Regions from separate parts of the Streptomyces sp. NPDC088261 genome, predicted to be linked through region 1. Evidence: riboswitches for the same ligand, from Rfam matches in the RefSeq annotation. Region 1 holds a riboswitch; each other region holds the start of a gene.
The links. Region 1 has a riboswitch for thiamine pyrophosphate ahead of thiC (phosphomethylpyrimidine synthase ThiC). Riboswitches for the same ligand answer to the same signal wherever they lie in the genome.
Positions count from the first base shown of each region.

Region 2: it holds a riboswitch for thiamine pyrophosphate, as region 1 does, so the genes downstream of both, ACIODU_RS09375 (thiamine ABC transporter substrate binding subunit) here and thiC (phosphomethylpyrimidine synthase ThiC) in region 1, are expected to answer to the same signal.
Region 3: it holds a riboswitch for thiamine pyrophosphate, as region 1 does, so the genes downstream of both, thiO (glycine oxidase ThiO) here and thiC (phosphomethylpyrimidine synthase ThiC) in region 1, are expected to answer to the same signal.

Region 1 covers NZ_JBIURL010000001.1:652,801-663,132, reverse strand. Annotated here, with positions in the region: gene hisC (histidinol-phosphate transaminase) at 189-1,271, opposite strand; gene ACIODU_RS02870 (LacI family DNA-binding transcriptional regulator) at 1,755-2,867, shown strand; gene ACIODU_RS02865 (metallophosphoesterase) at 3,131-4,390, shown strand; gene ACIODU_RS02860 (hypothetical protein) at 4,560-5,393, shown strand; gene thiC (phosphomethylpyrimidine synthase ThiC) at 5,499-7,322, opposite strand; TPP riboswitch at 7,315-7,461, opposite strand; gene ACIODU_RS02850 (YibE/F family protein) at 7,532-8,875, shown strand; gene ACIODU_RS02845 (SsgA family sporulation/cell division regulator) at 8,943-9,377, opposite strand; gene ACIODU_RS02840 (IclR family transcriptional regulator) at 9,477-10,265, opposite strand.
Region 2 covers NZ_JBIURL010000003.1:482,892-493,223, reverse strand. Annotated here, with positions in the region: gene ACIODU_RS09380 (ABC transporter permease) at 1-562, opposite strand, end outside; gene ACIODU_RS09375 (thiamine ABC transporter substrate binding subunit) at 616-1,746, opposite strand; TPP riboswitch at 1,841-1,970, opposite strand; gene rlmN (23S rRNA (adenine(2503)-C(2))-methyltransferase RlmN) at 2,035-3,147, opposite strand; gene ACIODU_RS09365 (phosphatidate cytidylyltransferase) at 3,318-4,388, opposite strand; gene frr (ribosome recycling factor) at 4,388-4,945, opposite strand; gene pyrH (UMP kinase) at 5,103-5,900, opposite strand; gene tsf (translation elongation factor Ts) at 6,056-6,910, opposite strand; gene rpsB (30S ribosomal protein S2) at 7,016-7,960, opposite strand; gene ACIODU_RS09340 (M23 family metallopeptidase) at 8,238-8,945, shown strand; gene ACIODU_RS09335 (TetR/AcrR family transcriptional regulator) at 9,902-10,332, opposite strand, start outside.
Region 3 covers NZ_JBIURL010000028.1:49-10,380, reverse strand. Annotated here, with positions in the region: gene ACIODU_RS32570 (methyltransferase) at 1-51, opposite strand, end outside; gene ACIODU_RS32565 (SAV_6107 family HEPN domain-containing protein) at 145-684, opposite strand; gene ACIODU_RS32560 (DUF4126 domain-containing protein) at 1,190-1,780, shown strand; gene ACIODU_RS32555 (phytoene desaturase family protein) at 1,791-3,320, shown strand; gene ACIODU_RS32550 (hypothetical protein) at 3,364-4,308, opposite strand; gene metF (methylenetetrahydrofolate reductase [NAD(P)H]) at 4,360-5,277, opposite strand; gene thiE (thiamine phosphate synthase) at 5,399-6,061, opposite strand; gene ACIODU_RS32535 (Rv2175c family DNA-binding protein) at 6,183-6,548, opposite strand; gene ACIODU_RS32530 (NAD(P)/FAD-dependent oxidoreductase) at 6,627-7,847, opposite strand; TPP riboswitch at 7,980-8,091, shown strand; gene thiO (glycine oxidase ThiO) at 8,089-9,285, shown strand; gene thiS (sulfur carrier protein ThiS) at 9,282-9,524, shown strand; gene ACIODU_RS32515 (thiazole synthase) at 9,527-10,324, shown strand.

The sequences.
Region 1 (10,332 bases):
ACGTGGCAAACGGGGCACGCTTGTGAACGCGTTCACATTCACAAGCATTATGGCGCACCCCCATCCGGACCTTCGTTCGGGGGGTCCCCCCAACGAGGCGCACGGGTCGAGCACCCGTGAAACGCCCCCCGGAACGCCGAAGGGCGGCCCCCTCGGGAGGCCGCCCTCATCCGGTTCGTCTCAGCCGGTCACAGCTCCTCGCGGAACTTCTCGGCCGCCTGGAGGAAGAGATCGTTGGCCTCGGTCTCGCCGATCGTGACCCGTACGCCCTCGCCCGCGAACGGGCGGACCATCACCCCGGCCGCCTCACAGGCCGCCGCGAAGTCGAGCGTGCGCTCCCCCAGCCGCAGCCACACGAAGTTCGCCTGCGTCTCCGGCACCGTCCAGCCCTGCCCGGCCAGCGCGTCGGCCACCCGGGTCCGCTCGGTGACCAGCGACTCGACCCGCTCCAGCAGCTGCGTCTCGGCACGCAGCGAGGCCACCGCCGCGTCCTGGGCGATCTGGCTCACCCCGAAGGGCACGGCGGTCTTGCGCAGCGCGGCCGCCACCGGCTCATGAGCTATCGCGAAACCGACCCGCAGACCGGCCAGCCCGTACGCCTTGGAGAAGGTGCGCAGCACCGCCACGTTCGGGCGCTCGCGGTACAGGTCCACCCCGTCGGGCACCTCGGCGTCGCGGATGAACTCGCGGTACGCCTCGTCCAGCACCACCAGGACGTCACCGGGCACCCGGTCGAGGAACCGTTCCAGCTCGGCCCTGCGCACCACCGTGCCGGTCGGGTTGTTGGGGTTGCAGACGAAGATCAGCCGCGTCCGGTCGGTGACGGCGTCGGCCATCGCGTCCAGATCGTGCGTCTCGGTGCCGGTCAGCGGCACCTTCACCGAGGCCGCGCCCGAGATCTGGGTGATGATCGGGTACGCCTCGAAGGAGCGCCAGGCGTAGATGACCTCGTCACCGGGGCCGGCGGTGGCCTGGACCAGCTGCTGGGCCACGCCCACCGAGCCCGTGCCCGTCGCCACGTGCTCCAGCGGCACGGCGAAGCGGCCGGCCAGCTCCTCGGTCAGGCCGGCGCACGACAGGTCGGGGTAGCGGTGGAAGATCCCGGCGGTGGCGATCACCCGCTCCATCACGCCGGGCAGCGGCGGGTACGGGTTCTCGTTGGAGGACAGCTTGAACGCGGCGGGGCCGCCGGCCGCGGCGGGCTTGCCCGGCTTGTACGTCGGGATGCCGTCCAGCTCGGCACGGAGCCTGGGCCCCGTACCGCCGCCCACCGCAGGGCTCGTCTTGCTCACCGCAGGTCCTCCTCGGCCGTTCACGGGTGTCGCGTCAGGGGTGTCACGCTTTTCAATACTGCTCACCATAGGAGGATTCGGGGTCCCTGCGAAGGGTCCGGTGACGTGGGCCACTCGGGAGGGCGCCGGCCTCGGTGACGCGGGTCACCCGGGAGCGCGCCGGCCCGCCGTGACGCGGGTCACCCCGGAGGGCGTCGAGCGGGGGGGCGCACTTCTTCCTGGCGCGCGCCCGTGGTCCGCGCCGTGGCGCGCGTCCCCCGTAGAGGTGAGTTGAGACAACTTCGAAACATGGACCTTTCGACAGGCACATGCCGTCCGATGCATGCCAGACGACAGCCGGGACGGCCAAACCCCACGTCATCCAAGGACATTGGGGGCTTTTGACCATGCAGAAACGTGCCTGCTGAGGGGTGCATATGCGACCGGCCCAACCGCCCGCCCGCGCCCTAATATCGGCTGGCCATGACAGCAGCAGGGAAACACCAGGTGAGCCGGACGGACACAACCCGCCGGGGAAACCGGCAGGGTCGGGCGGGCATCCGGGACGTCGCAGCCGCAGCCGGTGTCTCCATCACGACTGTCTCGGACGCGCTCAACGGCAAGGGACGCTTACCCGACGCCACGAGAAGCCACGTCCGAGAGGTCGCCGAGCGCCTCGGCTACCGTCCTTCCGCCGCCGCCAGAACCCTCCGTACCGGCAAATCGGGCCTCATCGGCCTGACCGTGACGACGTACGGGGATGAACCTTTCACCTTCACCGAATTCGCCTACTTCGCCGAGATGGCCAGAGCGGCCACCTCCGCCGCGCTGGCCCGGGGCTACGCCCTCGTCATCCTCCCCGCCACCTCACGCCACGACGTCTGGGCGAACGTCGCCCTCGACGGCACCGTGGTCATCGACCCCTCCGACCATGATCCGGTCGTCACCGAACTCGTACGCCAGGGCCTGCCCGTCGTCTCCGACGGCCGGCCCGCGGGCACCCTCCCCGTCACCGCCTGGGTCGACAACGACCACGAGGCGGCCGTCCTCGACCTGCTCGACCACCTCGCCGACGCGGGCGCCCGCCGGATCGGCCTGCTCACCGGCACCACCACCGACACCTACACCCGCCTCTCCACCTCCGCGTACCTGAGCTGGTGCGAGCGGGTCGGCCAGGACCCCGTCTACGAGTCCTACCCGGCCCACGACCCGTGCGCGGGTGCCGTCGCCGCCGACCGGCTCCTCGCCCGCCCGGACCGCCCGGACGCCGTCTACGGCCTCTTCGACCCCAATGGCACCGATCTGCTCGCCGCCGCCCGGCGGTACGGGCTGCGCGTCCCCGAGGACCTGCTGCTGGTGTGTTGCAGCGAGTCCACCGTGTACGCGACGACGGAACCGCCCATCACGACCCTCTCGCTCAAACCGCGCCGGATCGGCACGGCCGTCATCCAGCTCCTCATCGACGCCATCGAAGGAATCAACACCGGCGCGCCGATCGAGCAGGTGATACCGACCGAGCTGGTCGTCAGGACCTCGTCCCAGCGCCGCCCGCCCCGCACCACGGTCAGCGCTCCCAGGTCCCCGGCGGGGGACTGACGGAGCGCCACCGGGGCCGGGCCGGTCCCTTCCGTACCCCCGCCCGTACCCCCGCCGAAGGATCGGACCTTTCACATTTGGGGTGATCGGCGTGAAAACCTCCGGCGAACCTGAGGTGGAAACGGATTCACCACCCCTGGTGCGTCACACAGGAGGAGCGGGATTCCTATGATGGGCGCACGACACCATGGACCTTTCCTGACCTCCGGTGGGCACACGCCCACCGGAGAGGGCGAGCCCGAGAGGTGTACGGCGGCGCGACGGTGGTGGAGGGGTCGATGACACAGGGGGCCGGTCAGGGACCCGCGGTGCGGACGGCGACGTTGCGCGACTTCCGCGTACCGCCGTACGCGCAGGTTCCCGTGCAGTCCGGGCAACCGGCGCATCCCGCGCGGTCCGGGCCCGAGCAGTTCGGGCCCGAGCAGTTCGGGCCCGAGCAGTTCGGGCCCGAGCAGTTCGGGCCCGAGCAGTTCGGGCCCGAGCAGTTCGGGCAACCGGACCGTCCCGCGCAGTCCGTTGAGGTGGACGGGTACGGCCAGGAGGCCGCGCACACGTCCGGGCATCCCGGCAACGCGATCCCCGCCGACGAGGTCCCGGAGGGCTACACCCCGACCGAGCGCGACCTCCCGGTGATCGGCCCCGAGGGGGTCACCGTCCAGCTGAACCTGGGGCCCGACGGCGTTCCCGCGCCCGGCGGACCCGGCCCGCTCTACGTCGTCGGCGACGTGCACGGCTACCTGGACGAACTCCTCGACGCCCTCGGCGAGCAGGGCCTCATCGACTCCGCCGGCAACTGGTCGGCCGGCAACGCCCGGCTCTGGTTCCTCGGCGACTTCACCGACCGCGGCCCCGACGGCATCGGCGTCATCGACCTCGTGATGCGGCTCTCCGCGGAGGCGGCGGCGGCGGGCGGCTACTGCAAGGCCCTGATGGGCAATCACGAGCTGCTGCTGCTGGGCGCCAAGCGGTTCGGCGACACCCCCGTCAACTCCGGCGCGGGCACCGCCACCTTCCAGGCGGCCTGGCTCCTCAACGGCGGTCAGAAGAACGACATGGAGCGCCTCCAGGACGTCCACCTCCAGTGGATGTCACGGCTCGACGCGGTGGTCGAGGAGGACGGGCACCTGCTGGTGCACTCCGACACGACGGCCTACCTGGACTACGGCTCCTCCATCGACGACGTCAACGACACCGTCCACCAGATCCTCACGCGCAACGACGCGGACGAGTGCTGGGACGTGTTCCGCAAGCTCACCAAACGCTTCGCGTTCCGCGACGAGGGCGGCCCCGAGGCCGTCCAGGAACTCCTCGCCACGTACGGCGGACACCGCATCGTCCATGGCCACAGCCCCATTCCGTATCTCCTGGGCGAGGTCGGCACCGAGGACGCCCAGGACGGCGACGGCGGCGGCCCCGGGGTGGAGGGGCCGCACGTGTACGCGGACGGCCTGGCCATCGCCATGGACGGCGGCGTGACCATGGCGGGGAAACTGCTGGTCGTACGGCTACCGCTGGCCGACTGACCGGTTCCGTACGCACCACCGGATCGACGGGGATCCGGTGTTTTCCGGAAACCCCCTGTCACCCCGCGGCAAAACAGCTCTACCATCGGCTTATCCGTAGCAGGCTCTCCTTCCGTTTCCGCCAACCGCCCGTTCACGCGGGCGCATCGGCCCTACGGAGCATCGGGGGATGCACATGAACAGCGCTCCGCACCTGCTGAGCGAGGATCGCGCGGAGTTCGAGCGGATCCTCGACGACGCGCTGCGCAACGCGCACGAACGCCCGGATCTGGCCGACGTGGGCCGGCGCCTGACCGCCGAGCAGTTGCGCACGAAGGCCCTCAACGCCACCACCCGGATAGCCGGCGCCGCGGCCGCCGAGTACGAGCACTACGCCAAGATGCGCGAGGAGTTCCGCTCGCCGGTCTCCTCCCCGGCCCCGAACGGCTCCATCAGGGAGCCGGCCACGGTCGCGGAGGACGACGACACGGGCGCGGGGTTCGCGGCGGTCCTCACCGTCCTGGTCCCCGTCCTCGGCGGCACCGCGGCGCTGATCTTCCTGCTCGTCGGCTACCTCCTCAAGGCCCTGACCCCGCCGCCCGCCTTCGCCGACTCCCTGCTCGCGGTGGGCTGGTTCTTCGGCGCGGTCACCGTGATCGGGATCCTGGGCGCGGCGGTCGGCCTGCTCATCACGGCCGTACGCAACAGGGACACCGAGGTCCCGGCCCCGGAGGAGTCCGGCGGGGAGCTGCCGGACGAGGTCGAACGGGCGAGGGAGGCCTGGCGCCACGCCCTCCTGGAACGCGGCATCCTGCCCTTCCTGCGCGGAGCCCTCGCCGACCCGAGCGCGGGCCGCGCGGCCCCGGGACCGCCCCGTACGGTGGGCCACCTCCCCAAGATCGGCTACACCCACCCCGGCTTCTCCAGCCCCGACGAGGGCTCAGCGGCCCACCAGCGCCCCACCTTCAGCAGCCCGGACTTCACCAGCCCCGACTTCGGCGGCCCGGAACACCAGCCCGAATAGCCCCGTCCCGCGACGGCGGGCGGCGAGAACGGGCGGGCGGCGAGAACGGCGGACGGTGAGGACCCCGGCCGGAGCCGGGGTCCCCCCCGCCCGCGCGTCAGGGGGTCAGTCGGCCAGGGGCAGGTACACCCGGTTGCCGGCTGCCGCGAACTCCTTCGACTTCTCCGCCATGCCCGCCTCGATCTCCTCGGACGCCAGGTCGCCGCCGTGCTGTCGCCTGATGTCCTGCGAGATCTTCATCGAGCAGAACTTCGGGCCGCACATCGAGCAGAAGTGCGCGGTCTTCGCCGGCTCGGCCGGCAGCGTCTCGTCGTGGAACGCGCGCGCCGTGTCCGGGTCGAGGGCCAGGTTGAACTGGTCCTCCCACCGGAACTCGAACCGGGCGTCCGACAGCGCGTCGTCCCACTCCTGCGCCCCCGCGTGCCCCTTGGCGAGGTCCGCCGCGTGCGCCGCGATCTTGTAGGTGATCACACCCGTCTTCACGTCGTCGCGGTCCGGCAGCCCCAGGTGCTCCTTGGGCGTGACGTAGCAGAGCATCGCCGTGCCCCACCAGGCGATCATCGCCGCGCCGATGCCCGAGGTGATGTGGTCGTACGCCGGCGCCACATCGGTCGTCAGCGGGCCGAGCGTGTAGAACGGCGCCTCCTCGCAGATCTCCTGCTGGAGGTCGATGTTCTCCTTGATCTTGTGCATCGGGACATGCCCGGGGCCCTCGATCATGGTCTGTACGTGATGCCGCTTGGCGATCGTGTTCAGCTGGCCCAGCGTCCGCAGCTCGGCGAACTGCGCCTCGTCGTTGGCGTCCGCGATGGACCCGGGCCGCAGGCCGTCACCGAGGGAGTACGTCACGTCGTACGCGGCGAGGATGTCGCAGAGCTCCTCGAAGTTCTCGTACAGGAACGACTCCTTGTGGTGCGCCAGGCACCACGCCGCCATGATCGAGCCGCCGCGCGAGACGATGCCGGTCTTGCGGCGGGCGGTCAGCGGCACGTACCGCAGCAGCACCCCCGCGTGGACCGTCATGTAGTCGACGCCCTGCTCGGCCTGCTCGATGACCGTGTCCTTGTAGATGTCCCAGGTCAGCTCCTCGGCCTTGCCGTCGACCTTCTCCAGCGCCTGGTAGAGCGGCACCGTGCCGATGGGGACGGGGGAGTTGCGCAGTACCCACTCGCGGGTGGTGTGGATGTTGCGGCCGGTCGAGAGGTCCATGACCGTGTCCGCGCCCCACTTCGTGGCCCACGTCATCTTGTCCACCTCCTCCTCGATGGAGGAGGTGACCGCGGAGTTGCCGATGTTGGCGTTGACCTTCACCAGGAACCGCTTGCCGATGATCATCGGCTCGATCTCCGGGTGGTTGACGTTCGCCGGCAGGACGGCCCGGCCCGCGGCGATCTCGTCACGGACGACCTCGGGTGCGACGTTCTCCCGGATCGCGACGTACTCCATCTCCGGGGTGATGTCGCCACGGCGCGCGTACGCGAGCTGCGTCACCGCCTGCCCGTCCCGGCCCCGCCGGGGCTGGCGCGGCCGGCCCGGGAACACCGCGTCGAGGTTCCGCAGCCCCCCGCGCGGCGAGGTGTGCTTGAGCCCGTCGTCCTCGGGGCGGACCGGACGGCCCGCGTACTCCTCGGTGTCACCGCGCCCGATGATCCAGTTCTCCCGCAGCGGCGCGAGTCCGCGGCGGACATCCGTCTCGATCGTGGGGTCGGTGTACGGCCCCGACGTGTCGTACAGCGTCACGTCCTTGCCGTTGGTGAGATGCACCTGACGAACGGGCACCAGGAGGTCGGGGCGCGAGCCCTGGACGTATCCCTTGTGCCAGCCGATGGACCTCTCGGTCCCGTTCTGATCCACGGCCCCGCCCGGATTCCCCGATTCGCCCGGGGAATCCGATTCCGAGGCAGGCGTGTGTGCGTCCTGAACGGTCATGAGACCTACTCCCTACGCCGGCATTACCCGGTAACAGGTTCGGCGGTCGGCGCAGCGGCGGGAATCCGGGGGGAAGGTCCCCGGGACTCCACGTCAACGCCCTCTCAGCCCGGTGCTCCGAGCTCCCGCGTGTGCAAAGGTGTCTCCACGCTAGCCCCACGACCGGCGTGCTGAACAGAGGGCCTCCCGCTTCTTGCGATGATCGGGGGGTGACCACACCCCAGCAGAGCCACGAAACGCACGGCCACACGCACAGCCACGGGCCTGCCGAGCCGGTCTCCCAGCACCTGCGCAAGGTCATCGCGGCGGTGCTGATCCCGTTCGCCGCGGCCGTGGTCGTGGGTCTGGTCGTCCTGTGGCCCGGCGGCGCGCCCGCCCACGAGCGCACGGGGGTCGGCTTCGACCGGCAGACCGAGCAGGGCCGGGTGGTGAAGCTCGTGGCGGTCGACTGCAAGGACGTGAACGCCTCGCAGGTCCCGTCGACCGGCGACACCTCGACCCCCGAGGGGCGGGAGGCGGCGCAGGCGGAGACCGGGCAGTGCAAGAAGGCCACCGTCGAGGTCACCAGCGGCAAGGAGAAGGGGCGCACCTTCATCGAGGTCGTCCAGCCGGACGCGCCGCGGCAGTTTCACGTGAAACAGGGCGTCGTCCTGGCGTACGCGCCCGACGCGCCGCACGATCTCCAGTACTCGGTCACCGATGTCGACCGCCACCTCCCCATGGCGCTGCTCGCCGGGATCTTCGCCCTCGCGGTGGTCGTGGTGGGGCGGCTGCGCGGGCTCATGGCGCTGATCGCCCTCGCGGTCTCCTTCGGGGTGCTGACGCTCTTCATCCTGCCCGCCGTGCTGCAAGGCTCGAACCCGCTGGTCGTCGCGGTGGTCGGGGCCAGCGCGATCATGCTCATCGCGCTCTACATGTGCCACGGCCTGACCGCGAGAACGTCGGTCGCGGTCATCGGCACGCTGGTCTCCCTGATGCTGATCGGACTGCTGGGCTCGATCTTCATCGGCTGGGCGAGCCTGACCGGCAACACCGACGACAGCACCGGCCTGATCCACGGGCTCTATCCGCACATCGACATGAGCGGTCTGCTGCTGGCCGGCGTGATCATCGGGTCGCTCGGTGTCCTCGACGACGTGACGGTGACCCAGACCTCGGCGGTCTGGGAACTGCACGCCGCGGACCCGTCGATGGGACCGCGCGCCCTCTACCGGGCGGGCATCCGCATCGGCCGCGACCACATCGCGTCCGTGGTCAACACGCTCGTCCTGGCGTACGCGGGCGCGGCGCTGCCGCTGCTGCTGCTCTTCTCCATCGCGCAGTCCGGCGTGGGCACGGTCGCCAACAGCGAGCTGGTGGCGGAGGAGATCGTACGGACCCTGGTCGGGTCGATCGGCCTGGTCGCGTCCGTGCCGGTGACCACCGCCCTGGCGGCGCTGGTGGTCTCCGCGGACCGGTCGGGGGCCGCGGGACGGGAGACGGCGCCCACGGTGCCGGGACAGGGCACGGCGGTGCGCCCGCACGGAAGCAGGGGCCGCCGCCGCAGGAAGTGACGGCGCCGGCCTGGGTGAGGAGATGCCGGCGTGAGGGGGTGACCGCGTCAGCCCGCGGCAGTCCGCCTCAGCCCGCGTTCTCCTCCGCCAGGATGCGGCCCAGCGCCTCCTCCAGGTTGCCCTCGAAGTCGCCGAGCGTGCGCTCCTGGCCCAGCGGGACCAGCCGGTCCGTACGGTCCAGGAAGGCCACGACCGGCGCGGCGCTCACCCGGAACAGCGCGTGGTCCTCACCGACCTGGAGCCGGATGTGGACGTCCGACAGATCCTCGGGCTCGGTCGGCGAGATGTGCACGTCACCGTCACCACTGGGCGTGTTGATGCCGTCCAGCAGCAGCTCACGGCCGAAGGTCCAGGTCACGGGCGCGTCGCCGGGCAGATGGAAGGTCATCCGCACCGCGTACGGATCCCCCATCTCGTAGTGCAGTTCCACCGGGATACGGAACGAGAGCTCCTCTGAAACGAGGAAACTCATCAGAACCTCGGCCTGGACCGACTCGCGCATCATGTACTCCGGAGTAGATGAAGCTGTGGCTGGGAATGATCCCTGACCCTCTCGACGCCATCGTCCTGTAAGGGCCCGCAGATCACAAGGAGTAATTTTTCAGATACTGATAGACAAGTCGACCGAGGTCAGCAGAAATCCGATCTCTCTCCGTAACCGCTCAGCAGCGGGAAGTAGCTCATCCTCCCGATGGCAAGGTACGGAAATGGCCAACGCGGCGGCCGTCGTCCCCAGGGCGACGGGCACAGCGGCGCAGACCGTGCCGAGCGCGTACTCCTGACGTTCCACCACCGGCTCCGTACGCCCCGGCGATCCCAGGCGCTCCAGGCGCTCCAGCAGGGCGATCCGGTCCCGTACGGAATGGGGCGTGAGGGGGCTCACCGGATGGCGGTCGAGGTGATCGTCGCGCGACGCGCCGTCGAGCTGGCTCAGCAGGCACAGGCCGATCGCGTGGGCGTGGCCCGTCTCGCGGAAGTCGGCCCACTCGTCGACGGCCGGCCGCTCCGGACTGTCGGCCACGGACACGAGGTCGATCTCACCCTCGTGGTAGACCGCGAAGTACACGGGCACACCGATCGTGTCCCGCCAGCTGCCGATCGCGTCCGCGATCTTGCCGCGACGATTCTGCACTCCCTCGCCACGCACCAGCCGCTGCGCGGCGTCACCGAGGACGAACACCCCGCTCTCCCGCCGGAGATAACCCTCGTGCGTGAGCGTGCGCAGCAGGTGGTACGCGGTGGGCAGCGGAAGTCCGGCCTCGCGGGCCAGCTGTTTGGCGGGCGCGCCGCCGAGGTGGGAGGCCGCCGCCTCCAGCAGTCGCAGCGCCCGCCGGACCGACCCGATGAGGGTGGGCGCCGGGGTACGTGGAGCTGTGGCAGCTGTGGCCATGAGGTCACCCCCGAGGGAATCCTGAGGCCCCGCCCGGAAGGATCGTATGAACCGCAGGCCAGGACGA
Region 2 (10,332 bases), on a different contig from region 1:
TCAGGGCGGCGGACGCGACGGCGGGCGCGAGGGCGGGCAGGGTGACCCGCCGCCAGGCGGCGAGGCGGCTCGCGCCGAGCACCCGCGCGGCCTCCTCCTGGCGCGGGTCGAGCTGCGACCACAGGCCGCCGACAGTCCGTACGACCACCGCGTAGTTGAAGAAGACGTGCGCGAGGAGGATCGCCCAGACGGTGGTGTCGAGGCGGACGCCCCACAGCTCGTCCAGGAGTCCGCCGCGCCCGAGGAGGGCGAGGAAGGCCGTGCCGACGACGACGGTCGGCAGGACGAACGGCACGGTGACGACGGCCCGGAGCAGCTGCTTGCCGGGGAAGTCGAAGCGCGCGAAGACGTACGCGCCGGGCAGGGCGACGGCCAGGGTGAGCGCCGTGGAGGCGAGGGCCTGCCAGGTGGTGAACCACAGGACGCCGAGGAGGTCGGGGCGGCTCAGCACGTCACCGACGCGGCCGAACTGCCAGACCCCGCCGGTCCGCAGCCCGCGCCCGACGATCGCGACGACCGGGTAGGCGAAGAAGACCGCGAAGAACACGACGGGCACGGCCATGAGGCCGAGCCGTACGGCGTGTGCCCGTACGGCCCGGCGGTCCGGCTCGCGGGCTACTTCACGACGAGTGAGGTCCACGTCTGGATCCACTGCTCCCGGTTGGCGGCGATCTTGTCGGGCGCCACGGTCTCCGGCCGGTCCACGGTCGCGCCGAACTCGGTGAACAGGGGAGGCAGCGGTACGGCCTTGACCACGGGGTTCACGAACATGTTCAGCGGCATGTCCGCCTGGAACCGGTCGCTGATCAGGAAGTCCAGCAGCGCCTTGCCGCCGGCCTCGTTCTTCGCCCCGCCGAGCAGGCCCGCGAACTCGATCTGCCGGAAGCAGGTGCCGGTGGCGACGCCGGTCGGCGCGACCTTGGGCTGCGGCTTCGCGTACAGCACCTCGACGGGCGGGCTGGAGGCGTACGAGACGACGAGCGGGCGGTCGCCGTGGGCCTTCTTGCCGCCGGCGGAACCGGAGAAGCTCTCGTTGTAGGCCTGCTCCCAGCTGTCCACCACCTGGACGCCGTTGGCCTTGAGCTTCTTCCAGTAGTCCTGCCAGCCGGCGTCGCCGGAGTGGGCGACCGTACCGAGCAGGAAGCCGAGGCCCGGCGAGGAGGTCGCCACGTTCTCGGTGACGAGCAGGTTCTTGTACTGCGGCTTGAGCAGGTCGTCGAAGCTCTGCGGCGGCGCGAGCTTCTTGTCCGCGAAGTACTTCTTGTCGTAGTTGACGCAGATGTCACCGGTGTCGATCGGGGTGACCCGGTTCTTCGCCGCGTCCAGCCGGGTGTCGGCGGCGACCCGGTCGAGTCCCTTCGCCTGGTACGGCGTGAACAGACCGTTGTCGAGGGCGCGGGAGAGCAGGGTGTTGTCCACGCCGAAGAAGACGTCGCCCTGCGGGGAGCCCTTGGTGAGGATCTCCTTGTTGAGCGCCTCGCCGGCGTCCCCGCTCTTGAGGACCTTGACGGTGTAGCCCGTCTCCTGGGTGAACGCCTTCAGCACGGCGGGCGAGGCGTTGAACGAGTCGTGGCTGACGAGGGTGACGGTCTTGGACTTCGTCCCGCCGCCGTCGCCGCCCGACGACTCCGTACCGCCGGATCCGCCGCAGGCGGCGAGGGTCGAGACCCCGAGCGCGGCGACGAGCGCGAGGCCCGCTGTCCTTCTGGCGCGGGCGGTGCTCACGGCTTTCCTGGTGATGCTCACTGGTTTTCCTCCTGGGGACTCCAGGAGAAGACGCGGCCCTGCCCGGCGCCCTCCCGCGACGGACGCGGGCCGGGCGCCGGGCAGGGCGCAACAGCTTGAGTGATGTCCGAACTTCCTACCCAGAATGACCTGGGCAAGGTTCAGAGGGTCTGCGACCGGTGTCCGCTCGTGGAGCCGGATCCGTATCGCACTCTCAGCGCTGTGGCGCTCCCCTGTCGGAATATGTGTCGTACCGAAAATCTGTTGTTCAGTGCCAGATTACACAGCGCCAGATTACACAGCCGGCCCTCAGCGTTCGGAAGCGGCCAGCTGTCCGCACGCTCCGTCGATCTCCTGGCCCCGGGTGTCGCGTACGGTCACCGGTACGCCGTGCCGGGCGATCGCCTCCACGAAGGCCTTCTCGTCCTCGGGGCGCGACGCCGTCCACTTGGAGCCCGGCGTCGGGTTGAGGGGGATCAGGTTGACGTGCACCCGCTTCCCCTTGAGCAGCCGGCCCAGCCGGTCGCCCCGCCACGCCTGGTCGTTGATGTCCCGGATCATGGCGTACTCGATGGAGATCCGCCGGCCGGACTTCGCCGCGTACTCCCACGCCGCGTCCAGCACCTCCGGCACCTTCCAGCGGGTGTTGACCGGTACGAGGGTGTCGCGCAGCTCGTCGTCGGGCGCGTGGAGCGAGACCGCGAGGCGGCACTTGAAGCCCTCGTCGGCGAAGCGCAGCATCGCCGGGACCAGGCCGACCGTCGAGACGGTGATCCCGCGCTGCGAGATGCCGAGGCCGTCGGGCTCGGGGTCGGTGAGCCGGCGAATCGCGCCGATCACCCGGTTGTAGTTCGCGAGCGGCTCGCCCATCCCCATGAAGACGATGTTCGAGAGCCGCGCGGGACCGCCGGGCACCTCGCCGTCGCGCAGGGCGCGCATGCCGTCGACGATCTGGTGCACGATCTCGGCGGTGGACAGGTTGCGGTCGAGGCCGGCCTGGCCGGTCGCGCAGAAGGGGCAGTTCATCCCGCAGCCCGCCTGGGACGAGATGCACATGGTGACCCGGTCCGGGTAGCGCATGAGCACGGACTCGACCAGCGTGCCGTCGTGGAGGCGCCACAGGGTCTTGCGGGTGGTGTCGTCGTCGCAGGAGATGTGCCGTACGACGGACATCAGATCGGGCAGCAGCTCCGCCGCGAGCTTCTGCCGCGCCCCGGCGGGGATGTCGGTCCACTGCTCGGGGTCGTGCGCGTACCGCGCGAAGTAGTGCTGGGACAGTTGCTTCGCGCGGAAGGGCTTCTCGCCGGTGGCGGCGACGGCCTCACGGCGCTCGGCGGGGGTGAGGTCGGCGAGGTGCCGCGGCGGCTTCTTGGCTCCGCGGGGCGCGACGAAAGTGAGTTCTCCGGGGGTCGGCGGGGCCATGAACGCAAGTCTCCTCGGTGCGGCGAGGCCCGCTCCCCGGTGCCACGGGGAAGAGCGGCACCACGTTGCCGGTGCCGGGAGACCTCACGGGATCAGCCCCGCGCGGGGCGCGGGGACCAAAAGGGCTCGCCACCGGTGAGTGGCGAGCCCTTCAAGAGTACCGGTGCGGCTCACCCGGAGCCGACGAAGATCACCAACAGCAGCCAGACCACCGGCGCGGTGGGCAGCAGGGAGTCGAGCCGGTCCATGATGCCGCCGTGGCCCGGCAGCAGCGTCCCCATGTCCTTGATGCCGAGATCGCGCTTGATCATGGATTCACCCAGGTCACCGAGGGTGGCACTGGCGGCGACCGCGATGCCGAGCAGCAGGCCCTGCCACCAGAGGCCGTCGTCGATCATGAACTGCATGGAGAGCGCGCCCGCGACCATCGCGAAGAGGACCGCTCCGAGCAGCCCTTCCCGGGTCTTGCCGGGGCTGATGCGCGGCGCGAGCTTGTGGGTGCCGAAGCGCCAGCCGACGGCGTACGCGCCGGTGTCGCTGACCACCGTGAGCAGCAGGAACATCAACACCCGCCGGGCGCCGTCGTCCGCGGTGAGCATCAGCGCGACGAACGTGGCCAGGAACGGGACGTAGAACGCGGCGAACACGCCCGCCGTGACGTCCCGCAGATACCCCTCGGGCTCCTCGGTCATCCGCCACACCAGGACGGCGAGCGCGGTCAGGGCCATCGCGACCCAGGCGCCCTCGACCCCGCGCACGTACCCGGCGACGACCATCGCGGCACCGCCGACGGCCAGCGGGACGAGCGGGGCCCTGATGCCCTTCTTCTCGCGGAGGCGGGAGGTCAGCTCCCACAGCCCGACCACGACGGCGACCGCGACGACCCCGACGAAGGCGGCCTTGACGACGAAGAGCGAGGCCACGACCACCACACCGAGCCCGACACCGACCCCTATGGCCGCGCGCAGGTCACGGCCCGCCCGCTTCTTCGGCGGGGGTGGCGGGGGCGCGGACATGGGCTCCTGAGGGATCGGGTCGCGGAACAGGGGGCCACCCGGCCGCGCCGCCCCCCGGTCGTTGTCCTGGCCCCCGCCGTGGGCGGGTCCGTCGGGCACGATGGGCATGGGCCGAGTCTGCTGTGCGGCAGGCTCATCGTAGGCGGGACCCGCCGGGCCGGCCCCCTGGTCGGGCTGTCCCCAGAGGCCGGCGGTCGGCGGGGAACCCCAGGAAGAGTCGTTCATCAGACTTCGAGCAGCTCGGCTTCCTTGTGCTTGAGCAGCTCGTCCACCTGCGACACGTACTTCGCGGTGGTGTCGTCGAGCTCCTTCTCGGCGCGGCGGCCCTCGTCCTCGCCGACCTCGCCGTCCTTCACGAGCTTCTCGATCGTCTCCTTGGCCTTGCGGCGCACGGCGCGGATCGAGACCTTCGAGTCCTCGGCCTTGGTCCTGGCGACCTTGATGTACTCCTTGCGGCGCTCCTGGGTCAGGTCGGGGAAGACCACCCGGATGATGTTGCCGTCGTTGCTCGGGTTGACCCCGAGGTCGGAGTCGCGGATGGCCTGCTCGATGTTGCGCAGCGCGCTCTTGTCGAACGGCGTCACCACGGCCATGCGCGGCTCGGGTACGGAGAACGACGCCAGCTGGTTGATCGGGGTCGTCGCACCGTAGTAGTCCGCCACGATCTTGTTGAACATCGCCGGGTGCGCCCGCCCTGTGCGGATCGCGGCGAAGTCGTCTTTGGCGACCAGGACGGCCTTCTCCATCTTCTCCTCGGCCTCGAGGAGGGTCTCTTCGATCACCACTTGCTCCTGCGTGTCTTGAGTGGGCCGGGCCTGCTACCGGTCCTGGCGGATCCTGCGTCGCGTCCTGCCCTGCACGGTGTCCGACCGTCAGGGCTTTGTCCATCCCCGTGCGGGGCCGTACGGATCAAGTGTCCCGCGGTGTGTCCCGCGCGACTCAGCTCCGGGTGCCCTGGTCGCTCACGAGCGTGCCGATCTTCTCACCCTTGACCGCGCGCGCGATATTGCCCTCGGTCAGCAATTCGAAGACGAGGATCGGCAGTTTGTTGTCCTGGCACAGCGTGATCGCGGTCATGTCGGCGACCCGCAGGTCCTTGGCGATGACCTCGCTGTACTCCAGCGCGTCGAACTTGACCGCGCTCGGGTTGGTCTTGGGGTCGGAGTCGTAGACCCCGTCCACCCCGTTCTTGCCCATCAGCAGCGCCTCGGCGTCGATCTCCAGGGCGCGCTGGGCGGCGGTGGTGTCGGTGGAGAAGTACGGCATGCCCATGCCCGCGCCGAAGATCACGACGCGGCCCTTCTCCAGGTGCCGTACGGCGCGCAGCGGGATGTACGGCTCCGCGACCTGGCCCATCGTGATGGCCGTCTGGACGCGCGAGTCGATGCCCTCCTTCTCCAGGAAGTCCTGGAGGGCCAGGCAGTTCATGACCGTACCGAGCATGCCCATGTAGTCGGAGCGGGCCCGGTCCATGCCGCGCTGCTGGAGTTCGGCGCCGCGGAAGAAGTTTCCGCCGCCGAGGACGATCGCGATCTGGGCACCGTCCCGTACGACGGCCGCGATCTCACGGGCGATGGCGTGTACGACGTCGGGGTCGACGCCGAGGCCGCCCCCGCCGGCGAACGCCTCACCGGACAGCTTGAGCATGAAGCGGCCGGCGCCCTTGGCCGGGTCGCCGCCGCCCGCTGTGTGGTCCTTGCCGTCGGCAGACTGGGTGGCGTCCGCGCCCTTGTTCATGGGGATCTCCTCGTACATACGACGAAGGCCATTGCCGGTGGGGGTGTGTCCCGTGCGGCAATGGCCTCCTCGTCAGATCTGCGGTCGTCCGTCGCATGCGCGTGTGACGACTCCGTAAGACCCTAGCGGGGTCCTGCGTCGAACGCGGTACGGACTCAGATGCCGACCTTGATGCGCGAGAAGCGCTTCAGGGTGACACCGGCCTCGTCCAGGACCTTCTGGACCGACTTCTTGTTGTCCTTCGCGAACGCCTGCTCCAGGACGACGACGTCCTTGAAGAAGCCGTTGACGCGACCCTCGACGATCTTCGGGAGGGCGGCCTCGGGCTTGCCCTCCTCGCGGGAGGTCGCCTCGGCGACGCGGCGCTCGTTCTCGACGACGTCGGCGGGGACGTCCTCGCGCGTGAGGTACTTCGGCGCGAAGGCGGCGATGTGCTGCGCGACGTCCTTGGCGGCCTCGGCGGCCGCGTCGTCCGACGCGGAGCCCTGGTCCAGCTCGACCAGGACGCCGACCTGCGGCGGGAGGTCGGGCATGGTGCGGTGCATGTACGCGGCCACGTAACCGCCGCTGAACTGCGCGAAGCGGTCCAGGACGATCTTCTCGCCGAGGTTGGCGTTGGCCTCGTCGACGAACGCCTGGACGGTCTTGCCGGCCTCGATCTCGGAGGCGAGCAGGGTGCCCAGGTCCGCCGGGACGGACGAGGCGACGAACGCGGCGAGCGCGTTGGCGACGTTGATGAACTTCTCGCTCTTCGCGACGAAGTCCGTCTCGCACTTCAGCTCGAGGAGCACGCCGGACGTCTTGTCCTCGGAGATGAGGGAGACGACCGCGCCGTTCTCGGCCGAACGGCCCTCGCGCTTGGCGACGCCCTTCTGACCCTTCACGCGGAGCAGCTCGACGGCCTTGTCCACGTTGCCGTCGGCCTCGTCCAGGGCCTTCTTACAGTCCATCATGCCGGCGCCGGTGAGCTCGCGGAGCTTCTTGACGTCAGCGGCGGTGTAGTTCGCCATGTCTGTGAATCTCTCTCGGAAGTCGAAGATCTACGGGTGGACGGCGGGGAGCCGGCGCCGGGGTACGGCACCAGCTCCCGCTGTCAGCAACCGAACCGGTGAAGGTCAGGCCTGCTCGTTGTCCGCAGCCGGGGCGGCAGCCTCGGGCTCGGCCGGGGCGGCGGCCTCGTCGACCTGCTCGGCGTCGGCGACCTTCTCCGTCTCGGCGGAGGTCTGGACACCGGCCTCGGCGGCGACGGCGTCGTCGGCGGGCTTCTCGGCGTCGTCCTTCTTCTCGCCCTCGAGGAGGTCGCGCTCCCACTCGGCGAGGGGCTCGCCGGCGGCCTTCTCGCCCGGCTTCGAGTCACCGGTGGCCACACCGGAACGGGCGATGAGGCCCTCGGCGACGGCGTCGGCGATCACGCGGGTGAGCAGCGTGACGGAGCGGATCGCGTCGTCGTTGCCGGGGATCTTGTAGTCGACCTCGTCGGGGTCGCAGTTGGTGTCGAGGATCGCGACGACCGGGATGTGGAGCTTGCGCGCCTCACCGACGGCGATGTGCTCCTTCTTGGTGTCCACGATCCAGACGGCGCTGGGCACCTTCTGCATCTCGCGGATACCGCCGAGGGTCTTCTCCAGCTTGGCCTTCTCGCGGGAGAGGACGAGCAGCTCCTTCTTCGTGAGGCCGGAGGCCGCCACGTCGTCGAAGTCGATCTGCTCGAGCTCCTTGAGGCGCTGGAGGCGCTTGTAGACGGTGGAGAAGTTGGTCAGCATGCCGCCGAGCCAGCGCTGGTTGACGTAGGGCATTCCCACGCGCGTCGCCTGCTCGGCGATCGCTTCCTGCGCCTGCTTCTTGGTGCCGACGAACATGACGGAGCCGCCGTGGGCGACGGTCTCCTTGACGAACTCGTAGGCGCGGTCGATGTACGACAGCGACTGGAGCAGGTCGATGATGTAGATGCCGTTGCGCTCCGTGAAGATGAATCGCTTCATCTTCGGGTTCCAACGACGGGTCTGGTGACCGAAGTGGACGCCGCTTTCCAGCAGCTCCCGCATCGTGACGACGGCCATGGCCGTACTCCTAGAGGCTCTCGGTTGTCGCACCCGCCGGACGGCGGACGCGCCTGACGCCCCGACGCGCTGTGCCACGGAGGACCGAGTAGCGCGGCCGGCGGCTCGAAGAGGCCGCTGGCGGGGCGTGCGAAGTCGACCCGGTGACCCGGATCGCCACATGAAGTGTACGGGACCCGCGCACTGCCGAGTGACGGCGATATCCACAACGGTCCCGCCGTCCACAGATCAGCACCATGATCAGCGGGGGCCGCGCCGCGGGGCCCATTCTGACCCCATGCTCCTGCTGACGCTGACCCTGCTCTTATCCGCGACGAGCGGCGCGCCGCCTTTGGCCGGTGGCCTGGCGGGTTGCCTGCCGGGTTGCCCGGTGGGCGGCCTGCACGGTGGCCCGGCGGGCGGCCTGCGCGGCGGCCCGGCGGGCGGCCTACCGGGTGGCCCGGCGGGTGCCTTGCGCGACGGCCCGGCGGGCGGCCTGGCGGGCGACCCGCCCGGGGGCCTGCCCGGCGGCCCGGTCACCCTGGCCGGTGCCCCGGGGGCCGTTCTGCCGCGGCCCGGCGCGGTGTGGCCGGTGAGCCCGGCGTCCGTTCTCCGGGGCTGGGATCCGCCTGCGACGCTGTACGGCCCCGGGCACCGGGGGGTGGACCTGGCGGCGGCCCCCGGTACGGCGGTACGGGCCGCGGCGGCGGGCCGGGTTCTCTACGCGGGCCAGGTGGCGGGGCGGGGGGTCGTCTCGATCACCCTGTCGCGCACGGGCGACCCGCCTCTCCGCATCACCTACGAACCGGTGGACCCGTTGGTTGCGAAGGGCGACGAGGTGGAGGCGGGCGAGGTGGTAGCGAGGCGGTCGTGGTCGTCGTCCCCCTGCGCGGGTTGTGTCCACTGGGGCCTTCGCCAGGGCGACCGGTACCTGAACCCGGTGTCCCTGCTCCCTCCCTCGGCGCTGAGGCGCCCTCCCCCACGCCTGCTCCCCACGACGGGGTAACCGACCGCGTTGTCCTCATCACCGGACGAGCGTCTGCGCCCCGGTGGGCGGCGCGGCGACTTACTTGTCCTCGCGCAGAACGGGCGTCTGCGCCCAGGTGGTGGGCGCGGCTCACTACTTGTCCTCAAGCGCCGGACGGGCTTGTTGGTGCCTGCGCGCCCGGTGCCGGGTGCGGCTTACTGCGTCCTCAATCGCCGGACGGGCTTGATTTTGCCCGCTGCGGGCCGGTGCCCCGGGCGCGGCTTGTCGCCGGGGGCCGGTCAGGGGCCGTGTCCTGCACTGCATGTTTTACGTCGCGTGCGCGCCCTCGTTTTGTTTGACGGTAGCCATGCGACACAAAACACGCTTTACGTTCCGGACACGACCCCTGCCCGTCCCCCTTCCAGGCCCGCGCACAAGACAACCCCCAGCCCGTCGGGCCTGGGAGCAACCGGTGCCCCGCACCCCGGGCATCTCAAGCCCGTCCGGCGCTTGAGGACATCGGTAACCCGCACCCATCACCGGCGCGGAGGCCGCGACCCAGCCCGTCCCGACGCACCCCCAGCCCGCCCGGACGCACCCCCAGCCCGTCCGGCGATTGAGGACATCAGTAAGCCGCGCCCGCGTGCCGGGCCACAACCACCCCCGGGGCGGCGGGGTCGTTCAGTTCACCCTCGGCGTGAGGGGGGGTGGGGTCGGAGGAGGTGCGTGTGGCCGGACGTAAAGCGTGTTTTGTGGCGCATGGCTACCGTCAAACAAAACAAGACCTCGCGCGCGCCGTAAAACATGCAGTCCGGACATACGTACCTCCGCAGGCCCCGCCCCCCGTCACCACGACAAACCCAGCCCGTCCGGCGATTGAGGACAAGTAGTAAGGCGCGCCCACCACCGGGCCGCACACGCCCGTCCAGCGCCGAGGACACGCAAGACGCCGCGCCCACCACCGAGAGGCAGACGCTCGTCCGGCGTGAGGACGATCAGGAAGCCGCGCGCGCCACCGGGGCGCGGACGCCGCCCAGGGCCAGCGCTACCGCGGCCTCCGCGACCTCCAAGGGCGCCTCGCCGAGTTCGATGCGGCGGACCGCCGCGTCCACCAACCCCTGCACCAGCATCGCGGCGAGCCGGGGCCGCGACTGGCCCAGTTCCGACAGCGCGTCGACGACCATCGCGACCAGGCCCCCGTGCGCCGCGCGGATCTGTTCCCGGGCGCCCGCGTCCAGCTCGCTCGCGGAGATCGCGACCACCGCGCGGTGACGGCGGTCGCCGACCAGCGCGAGCTGCGTCCGTACGTACGCCTCCACCTTCGCCTCCGGCGTCCCCGCGGACGCCATCGCCGCCTCGACCTCCGCCGCCCACACCGGGAAGTCGACGGTGCACAGCTCCTCGACCACGGCCGCGCGCGAGCGGA
Region 3 (10,332 bases), on a different contig from region 1:
CCGGGGGCGCGATGGCGTCTCCCCACCGAAGACAGGGGAAGGGTCCGACACGGCAGTTGACTCCTCGGCGCGGTGCCGCCCCGGGCGGCGGGGCGTGGACGGTGCGGGCTCCGCCCACCCTATTGCCTCGGCCGCCCCCGGCCCTCACCCCACGGCGTCCCCTTGTCCCGGTAACTCCGCCCGGGGCTGGGGCAGGACCGGCGCGAGCACCAGCATCCGCTCCACCAGGCGCAGGAACATGGCCACGTCCCGCAGGAGGTCGTCGGCGTCGCGGCTGCTCGCCGCGCCCCGTATGCCCGCCTCGGCGCGCGCCCGGCGCGCGGCTCCGGAGGCGAACAGGGCGCTCCACTCGGACAGTTCGGGCGCGATCTCGGGGAGCACTTCCCAGGCGGTCCTGATCCTGCGGCGGCGCGGCGGGGTGGTGTCCGGGCGGCCCCGGGCGGCGAGGACGGCGGCCGCGGTGCGCAGGGCGGCGAGGTGGGCGGTGGCGTAGCGCTCGTTCGGAGTGTCCAGCGTCGCGGCCTCGTCCAGGCCGTCGCGGGCCTTGGACAGGAGGTCGAGGGCGGCCGGCGGGGCCGTGGCCCTTCGCAGGACGGGGTGGACGTCGCTCGGTGGTCCGGTCAGTGAGGGGGCAGGGCCACCCGTGGGGCGCCGACGTGCGGCACCGGAATGGGAGCTGGCCATGGCGGAACCTCCTGTCCTCGTGTGACGGCTCTGTGGCCGTATGTGTTCATCGTGGAGTACGCCACTGACAATCACCTCTGACCTGCGACGTTGCCGCGTACACAGGGGCGGGCGAGGTTTTTCGCCCCGCCGGGCACCTGTCCCGGGCCGAGCTCCCCGGACACACGAGCGCGCCGGTCCGGCGGACTCAGCCTCCTGAGCCCCGCCGAACCGGCGCGTTCCCCCGTACCTCCCCCGTCCCCCCGTACCTCCCCCGTTTCCCCCGTCCCCCCTGTCCAGCTCCCCCTGTCCCCCGTCCCCCCTGCCGCCTCAGAGGTGCGGCACCGTTCCGCAGCCCCGTGCCGGCGGTGCCGGCGCCGCGCCCCTTCCGTGGTCCCCACTCTCCCCTCCGCGCCGGGGGCGGCCCATCCGCGCGCCTACTCAACTCGCGCGCTGAGTAGCCGTACTCAGAACCGGGTTCCCCTCCCCATCCCGCGGCGGCCCCGCCGTGGCTACGATCGCGTCCGTGTCCGTACTCCCCCTCGTCTTCACCAGCGGCTGGGCCAGCGGGATCAACGCCTACGCGGTGGTCCTGCTGTTCGGCGTGTTCGGCGCCACCGGGCTGACCGACGACGTGCCCGCCCCGCTCCAGCGCACCGACGTGCTGATAGCCGCCGGCCTGCTCTTCCTCTGCGAGGCCGTCGCCGACAAGATCCCGTACGTCGACTCCGTCTGGGACGCCGTGCACACGGTGATCAGGCCCGTGTCGGGCGCGGTGGTCGGGGCGTTGCTCGCCGGTCAGAGCGGTTCGCTGCCCGACCTGGCGGCGGGCGCGGTCGGCGGCTCCACCGCGCTGGTCAGCCATCTCGTGAAGGCCGGGACGCGGATGGCGGTGAACACCTCCCCCGAGCCGTTCAGCAACATCGTCCTGAGCACGCTGGAGGACCTGGGCGTCGCCGGGATCATCACGTTCGCGCTCTTCCATCCGGTCGCCGCCGCCTCGATCGCCGCCACGCTGCTGGTGCTGGGCGTGGTGACGGTGGTCTTCCTGGCCTCCCGGATCCGCCGTTTCCTGCGGCGCAGGGCGCGGGGCCGCGTTGTCAGTGACCCCGGATAAAGTCCCTGGCATGGCACGGATTGTGGTGATCGGCGCGGGCATGGGCGCCATGGCGGCGGCCGCCCGGCTGGCCGTGGCGGGCCACCGGGTGACGGTGTACGAACGCGCGGCGACGTACGGCGGGTCGGTGGGCCGGTTCGCGCGCGCGGGCTTCGTCTTCGACACGGGGCCGGGGCTGCTGCACCTCCCGGCGGTCTACCGCGACCTGTTCGTCAAGACCGGCAAGGAGCCGCTGGAGGCGTGCGTCGAGCTGCGGCAGGTGGACCCGGCCGCCCGGCACGTCTTCGCGGACGGTACGGACGTCCTGCTGCCCGACGCGTCCCGGGGCGGGGTCGTGGCAGCCCTGGACGCGGCGCTGGGCGCGGGCGCCGGGGAGCGCTGGGGGGCGTTCCTCGGACGGGCCAGGGACACCTGGGACCGGTCCAGGCGGCCGCTGTTGGAGGAGCCGTTGCCGCCCGACCGGGGGCCGCTCGGGCGCGAGCCGTATCCGGCCGTACGGCACAGACGGCTGCTGCGCGGCGCGCGCCGGGCGGGGACGGTCGCGGAGATCGGCGCCTGGGAGCTGGCGGATCCCCGCCTCGCCGCCCTGCTGGACGGGTACGCGCTGTCGTACGGCCTCGATCCGCGCCGCGCCCCGGCGAGCGCGGCCGTGCTCCCGTATCTGGAGCAGACCTTCGGCAGCTGGTATGTGGGCGGCGGGATACGGGAGTTGGCCCGGGCGGTGTACGAACGGTGCCTGGCGCGCCGGGTGGAGTTCGTCTTCGGCGCCGGAGTGACGAGGATCGTGGAGAAGGACGGCGCGGCCACGGGCGTGGAGTTGGCGGACGGCACGGTCGTGGCGGCCGACCGGGTGGTGGCGGGTGTCGCACCCGGTCCGCTCGCCGGGCGGGAGGTACGGGAGGCGGGCGACGTACGGCCGGAGGGGCGGGACCTTCAACCGGGGGGCCGCGACGCCGCCTCGGCGCCCGGCCGGTTCACCGTACTGCTGGCGCTGCGGGGCGGGCGGCCCGGGGACGCCGCGCACCGGACGGTGGTGCACTCCCCCGACGGCGCCGCCGAGGCGGCCGACCTCTTCGCCGGGCGCCCGGCGGCCCGGCCCACGGTCACGGTGCTGCGTCCCGACGACCCGGCGACGCGCCCCGACGCGGACCACGAGGCGGTGACGGTCACGGCGACCGTCGCCGCGCAGGGCCCGGTCGACTGGACGGACGCCGCCCTGCGGGAGCGGTACGCCGACGTGCTGGTCTCGGCGGCGGAGGCGGCCGTGCCCGGGCTGGCGGGGCGGGTGGAGTGGCGTGAGACACGGACGCCCGCCGACACGGCGGAGGAGACGGGGGCGGCGGGCGGCGCGGTGCCGGCGCCCGCGCTGGCCGGGGCGGACGGGCACTTCCTGTATCCGGCGAACAGCACCGCGTTGGCCGGGCTTTACCGGGCGGGCGGCTGGGCGCATCCCGGGGGCGGCCTCGCGCACGCGGGGATGTCCGGGGCGCTGGTCGCCGGGCTGATCGTGGAGGGGGCGGACTTCCGCGGCTCGCGGTAGCCGGTTCCGTACCGGTACCTCTACCGCTGCCTCTGCCGGCCGGTCAGTACCGGTACTGCTGCTCGTTGTTGTTGTAGCCGGGGTCGTAGCCGTAGTCGTGCGGCTGTTCCTGCGGCATCGGCGGGACCTGGTGGTCGCCCTCGCGCTGCTGCGGGACCCACACCCCGCCGGGCGGGGTGTCGGCGCTGTACTGCTGCTGGGCGGCGTAGGGGTCGGCGTACTGCTGCTGGCCGCCGTAGTTGTCGTACGCGCCCTGCTGCTGCCCGCCGCCGTCGGCCGTGCCGATGTACGGGTCGGAGTAGGCCGCGTACGGCTGGTCGGTGCCGTAGCCGTACTGCGCGTAGGTGTCCTGCCCGGCACCCTGAGCTCCCTGGCCGGTGTCCTGCGCCGCGTAGACGCCCTGGCCGGTGCCGTACGCGTTCGGGTCGGCGTACGGGTCCTGCGCCGCGTACGGCTGCCCGGGCGCGGCCTGTCCGTACCCGGCGAAGGCGTCGAACGCCTCGCCGTACGGGTTCTGCTGCGCCTGGTCGTCCTTGTAGACGCCGTACTGGCCGGTGTCGTCGGGGAGCGGCTGCGGTTCGTACACCGCCCCCATCGTCGCCGTCATCGCGGCGTCGATCGGCACGTCCCTCGCGGGCCCGGCCATGGCCGGTTCGTACTCCAGGTCCGAGACCTGGAGCGTGGGCTCCTGCTCGCCCCCGCCGACCGCCTTGCGCCGGCGGCTGGCTCCCGGGCTGCCGCCCAGCGCCCAGCCGGTGGAGAAGCCGCGACGGAAGGAGAGCGTCACGTACGCCTGCCCGACGGCGAACGCGATCGCGCCGAGCGCGATGACGAAGACGGACGGCATCAGGACACCCAGCACCACACCCATGAACCCGGTGAAGGCGAGCAGTCGCCAGCGCAGCCGCGCCTTGTACTGGAGCAGCACCTCACCCAGCAGCCACAGCGCCACGATTCCGAACGCGATGTAGAGGACCGTCCAGCCCATGCCCGCCCCTCTCCTGCGGCCGCCACCCCGGGACAGGGCGGCTGCGGCCGGTCACGACTGCTCGCGCAGTCCGAGATTCTCGTAGATTTCGAGCGTCGCCGTGGAGTTGTTGAGTGTAATGAAGTGCAGTCCGGGGACACCCTCGGCGAGCAGTCCCGCGCAGAACTCCGTCGCGAACTCGATGCCAATGGAGCGTACAGCGGCCGGATCGTCCTTGACGGCGAGGATCCGCTCTTTCAGCCCGGCCGGCACGGCCGCGGTGCTGAGCTGGGGCAGTCGCTCCAGCATCCGCACGCTCGTGACCGGCATGATTTCCGGAATGATCGGAGTTGCGCACCCGGCGGACTCGACCCGGTCACGAAGGTGGAGATATCCGTCAGGTTCGAAGAACATCTGCGTGATCGCGTAGTCGGCGCCGGCCCGGCACTTGTCCACGAAGTGGCGGATGTCCGTGGCCCAGTCCGACGACCGCGGGTGCATCTCCGGGAAGGCCGCGACCCCGACGCAGAAGTCCCCCGACTCCTTGATGAGGCGCACCAGTTCCGCCGCGTACCGCACGCCCTGCGGGTGCTTGACCCACTCGCCCATGGGGTCGCCGGGCGGATCGCCCCGTACGGCGAGGATGTTGCGGATCCCGGCGTCGGCGTACTGCCCGATCATGTTGCGCAGTTCGGCGACGGACTGGCCGACGGCGGTGAGATGGGCGACCGGGGTGAGGGTGGTGTCGGCGGCGATCTGCTCGGTGGCCCTGACCGTGCCGGCCCGGGTGGAGCCGCCCGCGCCGTACGTCACCGACACGAAGCTGGGGGCCACCGCCTCGACCCGGCGCAGCGCGTTCCAGAGGTTCCGCTCGCCCTTCTCCGTCTTGGGCGCCCAGAACTCGAACGAATAGGTGGTCTCGCCCGCGGCGAGCAGATCGCGCACGGTCGGTGCGTGATCTGTTCTGGTCGAAGGTGTACCGAAGGCCATACGTGCAGGTTATCGAGGGTGTGGGCGTCCCCCAAGCGAACCGGGGACATTTGACCGGTTTGCCGGTCCCCGGTCCACGCCTCGGACACCCGGGAGGCCGCGCGCGGGGACGGGCCGCCGGTCAGCGGGAGCGCTCGCGCACCCGCTTCGCGAGCGAGGCCGTGGCCGCCGCCGGGTCGTCGGCCTCGGTGATCGCCCGTACGACGACCACCCGGCGGGCGCCCGCGTCCAGCACCTGGTCGAGGGTGCCCGCGTCGATGCCGCCGATCGCGAACCAGGGGCGGTCGGTGGCCAGGGCGGCCGCGTACCGCACGAGGTCGAGGCCGGGCGCGTGGCGGCCCGGCTTGGTCGGGGTGGGCCAGCACGGACCCGTACAGAAGTAGTCCACGCCCGGCTCCGCCACCGCCGCGTCGACCTCCGCCTCCGCGTGGGTGGACCTGCCGATCAGAGGCGCCGCGCCGAGGATCGCGCGGGCGGCGGGGACCGGGAGGTCCCCCTGGCCCAGGTGCAGCACGTCGGAACCGATGGCGTGGGCCACGTCGGCGCGGTCGTTCACCGCCAGCAGGACGCCGTGGCGCCGGCTCGCCTCGGCGAAGACCTGGAGGTGTTCCAGCTCCTCGGCCGCCTCCATGCCCTTGTCGCGCAGCTGCACGACGTCCACGCCGGACGCCAGCACGGCGTCGAGGAAGTCGGGGAGGTCTCCCTGCTTCCTGCGGGCGTCCGTGCAGAGGTAGAGCCGGGCGTCGGACAGCGCGGCGCGCGCCGCGGTCACGTCTGTGGGCACGAAGGATCCCCCCGTCGGTTCCGCGGCGGCCGGCGGTACGGGACCGCGGGGGCGGTGCCGTACCGCCGCACGCCGCGTGCGGTGATGTGGTTCGGCCGGTACGAGCGGTACGGCGGCCGGTTCAGACGGCGAGCGCCTGAGCCCGGCGCTTCACCTCCGTGCCGCGATTCTCGCTGAGCGCCTGCGCGGGCGTGCCCGGCAGGGTGGGGTCGGAGGTGAAGAGCCACTCCAGCATCTCTTCGTCGGTCCAGCCGTCGTCCCTCAGAAGCGTCAGGGTCCCGGCGAGACCCTTGACGACCTTGCCGCCGTCGATGAAGGCGGCGGGCACCTGGAGCGCGCGGTTCTCCCCGCGGCGGACGGCGATCAGCTGGCCTTCCTTCACCAGCTGCCGCACCCGCGTCACCTCGACATCGAACAATTCGGCGATATCGGGCAGGTGGAGCCAGGCAGGGACGAGAGCATCGATCTTTGCGTCAATCTCGGTCACGAGGACAAGCGTGCCATCCCGGACGGGCGGACGGTAGTTGGGTTGCCCCGGCCGGGCGGCGGACGCGTCCCCGGCCGCTCAGAGAACGGCCTTCTTCAGCGGGATCGCGGGATCCCCCACCCGCCGGGGGTCCAGGCGGGTGGGGGTGTCCAGCAGTTTCCTCGCCTGGGCCAGGTCCCGGGGGCGGCCCACCGCCAGCAGGGCCACCAGCGCGCCCTCCCGCAGCCACGCCACCGACCAGGCCGCCTCCGCCGGGTCGCCGCGCCACACCAGGGTGTCGGCGGCCGCGTGGTGGCCCGCGTACTGCACGAACCGGCCGAACTGCTCCGACCAGAAGTACGGCACCGGGTCGTAGACGCCCTCGGTCTCCCCGATGATCCGGGCGGCGACGGTACGGGGGCCCTGGAGCGCGTTGTCCCAGTGATGGACGAGCAGCCGCGCACCGTACCGGGCCGAGGGGAAGGACGCGCAGTCGCCCACCGCGTACACCCCGGGCAGCGACGTCCCGAGCCGTTCGTCCGCCGTGACGGAACCGTCCGGGCCCAGCTCCACGCCCGAGCCCGCCAGCCATCCCGTCGCGGGCCGCGCCCCGACGCCCACGACCACCGCGTCCGCCGGCAGCCGCCGGCCGTCCGCGAGGACCACCGCGCCGGGCTCGACGGACGCCACGCGCGCGCCGGTCAGCAGTACGGCGCCGCTCTCCGCGTACCACCCCGCCATCGGCGCGGCCACCTCCGCCGGGAGGACCCCCGCCAGCGGCCGGTCCGCGGCCTCCACGACCGTCACCGCGCACCCCGCCTCGCGCGCCGCCGTCGCGAACTCCGCGCCGATCCAGCCCGCGCCCACGACCACCACCTCGTCCTGCCGCGCCAGCACGGGCCGCAGCCGCTCGGCGTCGTCCAGCGTGCGCAGCAGATGGACGCCGGGGACGTCCTCCGTACCGGGCAGCCTGACCGGCTCCGCGCCGGTCGCGACGACCAGCACGTCGTACGGCACGGGACCGTCCGCCGTGTCGATCTCCCGTACGTCCGGCCGCAGCCCGGTCACGGCGAGGCCGAGCCGCAGGTCGACGGAGAGCGCCGCGAAGTCGAGGTCGAAGGACGACCCGTCCGCCTGGCCGAGCAGGACCGCCTTGGAGAGCGGCGGCCGGTCGTACGGCGGATGCGGCTCCGCGCCAATCAGCGTGATCCGGTCGCGGAAGCCGCCCTCGCGCAGGGCGACCGCGGTCTGCACCCCCGCCATCCCGGCCCCGACGATGACGACATTCCGCTCTTCCGGGTGTGTCCGCTGCTCGCTCACCCGATCACCTTAGAGAACGGACGGGCCGTCGGGGGTCAGCTCCGCCACCACTCGTCCCGCCGCCCTCCCGCGAGCCGGCCACGGTGATTGCTCCCTTACCCGGCGGAGGACGGGGCGTTAGTCTGGCCGTTGACACTACCTCGCGGGAGCCCGGACGCACCGGGCTGAGAGGGAGGCTGACGGCCTCCGACCGTACGAACCTGATCCGGGTCATGCCGGCGAAGGGAGGGGCTGGACGCCCATGCAGTCGTCCCATACGGGTCAGCACCCCGACATCAACACCTCCTCCGACGTCCTCGTCGTCGGAGGCGGCATCATCGGCCTGGTCACGGCGTGGCGGGCCGCGCAGCGCGGACTCCGTACCGCCGTCGCCGACCCCGAGCCGGGCGGCGGGGCCGCGCAGGTCGCGGCGGGCATGCTCGCCGCCGTCACCGAACTCCACTACGGCGAGGAGACGCTGCTCGGTCTCAACCTCGCCTCCGCCGAGCGCTACCCCGCCTTCGTCGCCGAACTGGAGGCGGCGAGCGGCCGGGACACCGGCTACCGCACGTGCGGCACGCTCGCCGTGGCCCTCGACGCCGACGACCGCGCGCACCTGCGCGAACTGCACGGCTTCCAGCGGCGGTCCGGGCTCTCCTCGGAGTGGCTCTCGGGCCGCGAGTGCCGGCGGCTGGAGCCGATGCTCGCGCCCGGCGTACGCGGGGGCCTGCGGGTCGACGGCGACCACCAGATCGATCCCCGCCGGCTCGCGGCGGCCCTGGTCACGGCCTGCGAACGGGCCGGGGTGGTCTTCCACCGCGCGTTCGCGGACCGCCTCACCGTCGTACGGGACCGGGCCACCGGCGTCGTCCTGGCCGACGGCCGCGCGCTCTCCGCCGACCAGACCGTCCTGGCGGGCGGGAGTCTCAGCGGGCGGCTGGCGGGCCTGCCGACCGACGTCGTACCGCCGGTACGGCCCGTGAAGGGCCAGGTCCTGCGGCTCACGGTGCCCCGGCCGTACGCGCCGTTCCTGTCCCGGTCCGTCCGGGCCGTCGTGCGCGGCAGCGACGTCTATCTCGTGCCGCGCGAGAACGGCGAACTCGTCGTCGGCGCGACCAGCGAGGAGCAGGGCTGGGACACCACGGTCACGGCGGGCGGGGTGTACGAACTGCTCCGCGACGCGCACGAGTTGGTGCCGGGCATCACCGAACTGCCCTTCGCCGAGGCGCGCGCCGGGCTGCGGCCCGCGTCGCCCGACAACGCGCCCCTCCTCGGGCCCACCGCCCTCCCCGGCCTCCACCTGGCCACCGGCCACTACCGCAACGGGGTCCTCCTCACCCCCGTCACCGGGGACGCGATGGCCGACGTGCTGACCACCGGCGAACTCCCCGAGGTCGCGCGCCCCTTCACCCCCCGCCGCTTCTCCCCCGCCCCGGTACGTCAGGAGCAGCCCGCATGACCGACACCGCGAACGTCTCCGCGACCCCCGCCCCCGCCCTCTCCGTCTCCGTGAACGGCGAGCCCCGCGCGATCGGCGCGGGCACCACGCTCGACGTGCTGGTCGCGACGCTGACCCCCGCGCCCTCGGGTGTCGCCGCCGCCGTCAACGAGACGGTCGTCCCGCGCTCCCGCTGGTCCGGCACGCTCCTGCGCGACGGCGACCGGGTGGAAGTCCTCACCGCCGTCCAGGGAGGCTGACCATGGCCGACGACCGGCTCGTCATCGGTGACACCGTCCTCGACTCGCGCCTGATCATGGGTACGGGGGGTGCGCCCAGCCTCGACGTCCTGCGCAGGTCCCTGATCGCGTCGGGCACCGAACTCACCACCGTCGCGATGCGGCGGCTCGACCCCACCGTGCAGGGGTCCGTGCTCTCCGTCCTCGAATCCCTGGGGATCCGGGCCCTGCCCAACACGGCGGGGTGCTTCACCGCCGGGGAGGCGGTCCTGACCGCGCGGCTCGCCCGGGAGGCGCTGGGCACGGACTGGGTCAAACTGGAGGTCGTCGCGGACGAGCGCACGCTGCTGCCCGACCCGATCGAGCTGCTCGACGCGGCGGAGACGCTGGTCGACGACGGCTTCACGGTCCTGCCGTACACGAACGACGACCCGGTCCTGGCGCGCAAGCTGGAGGACGTGGGGTGCGCGGCGATCATGCCGCTGGGGTCGCCGATCGGGTCGGGCCTGGGCATCCGCAACCCGCACAACTTCCAGCTGATCGTGGAGCACGCGAACGTCCCGGTGATCCTGGACGCGGGGGCGGGCACGGCGTCGGACGCTTCGCTGGCGATGGAGCTGGGGTGCGCGGCGGTGATGCTCGCGTCTGCGGTGACGCGGGCGCGGGAGCCGGAGCTGATGGCGTCGGCGATGCGGTATGCGGTGGCGGGGGGGCGGTTGGCGTTCCGCGCGGGCCGGATCCCTCGCCGCCACTTCGCCCACGCGTCGTCCCCTACGGAGGGCGCCCCCACCCTCGACCCGGAACGCCCGGCGTTCACCTAGGCGGTGGG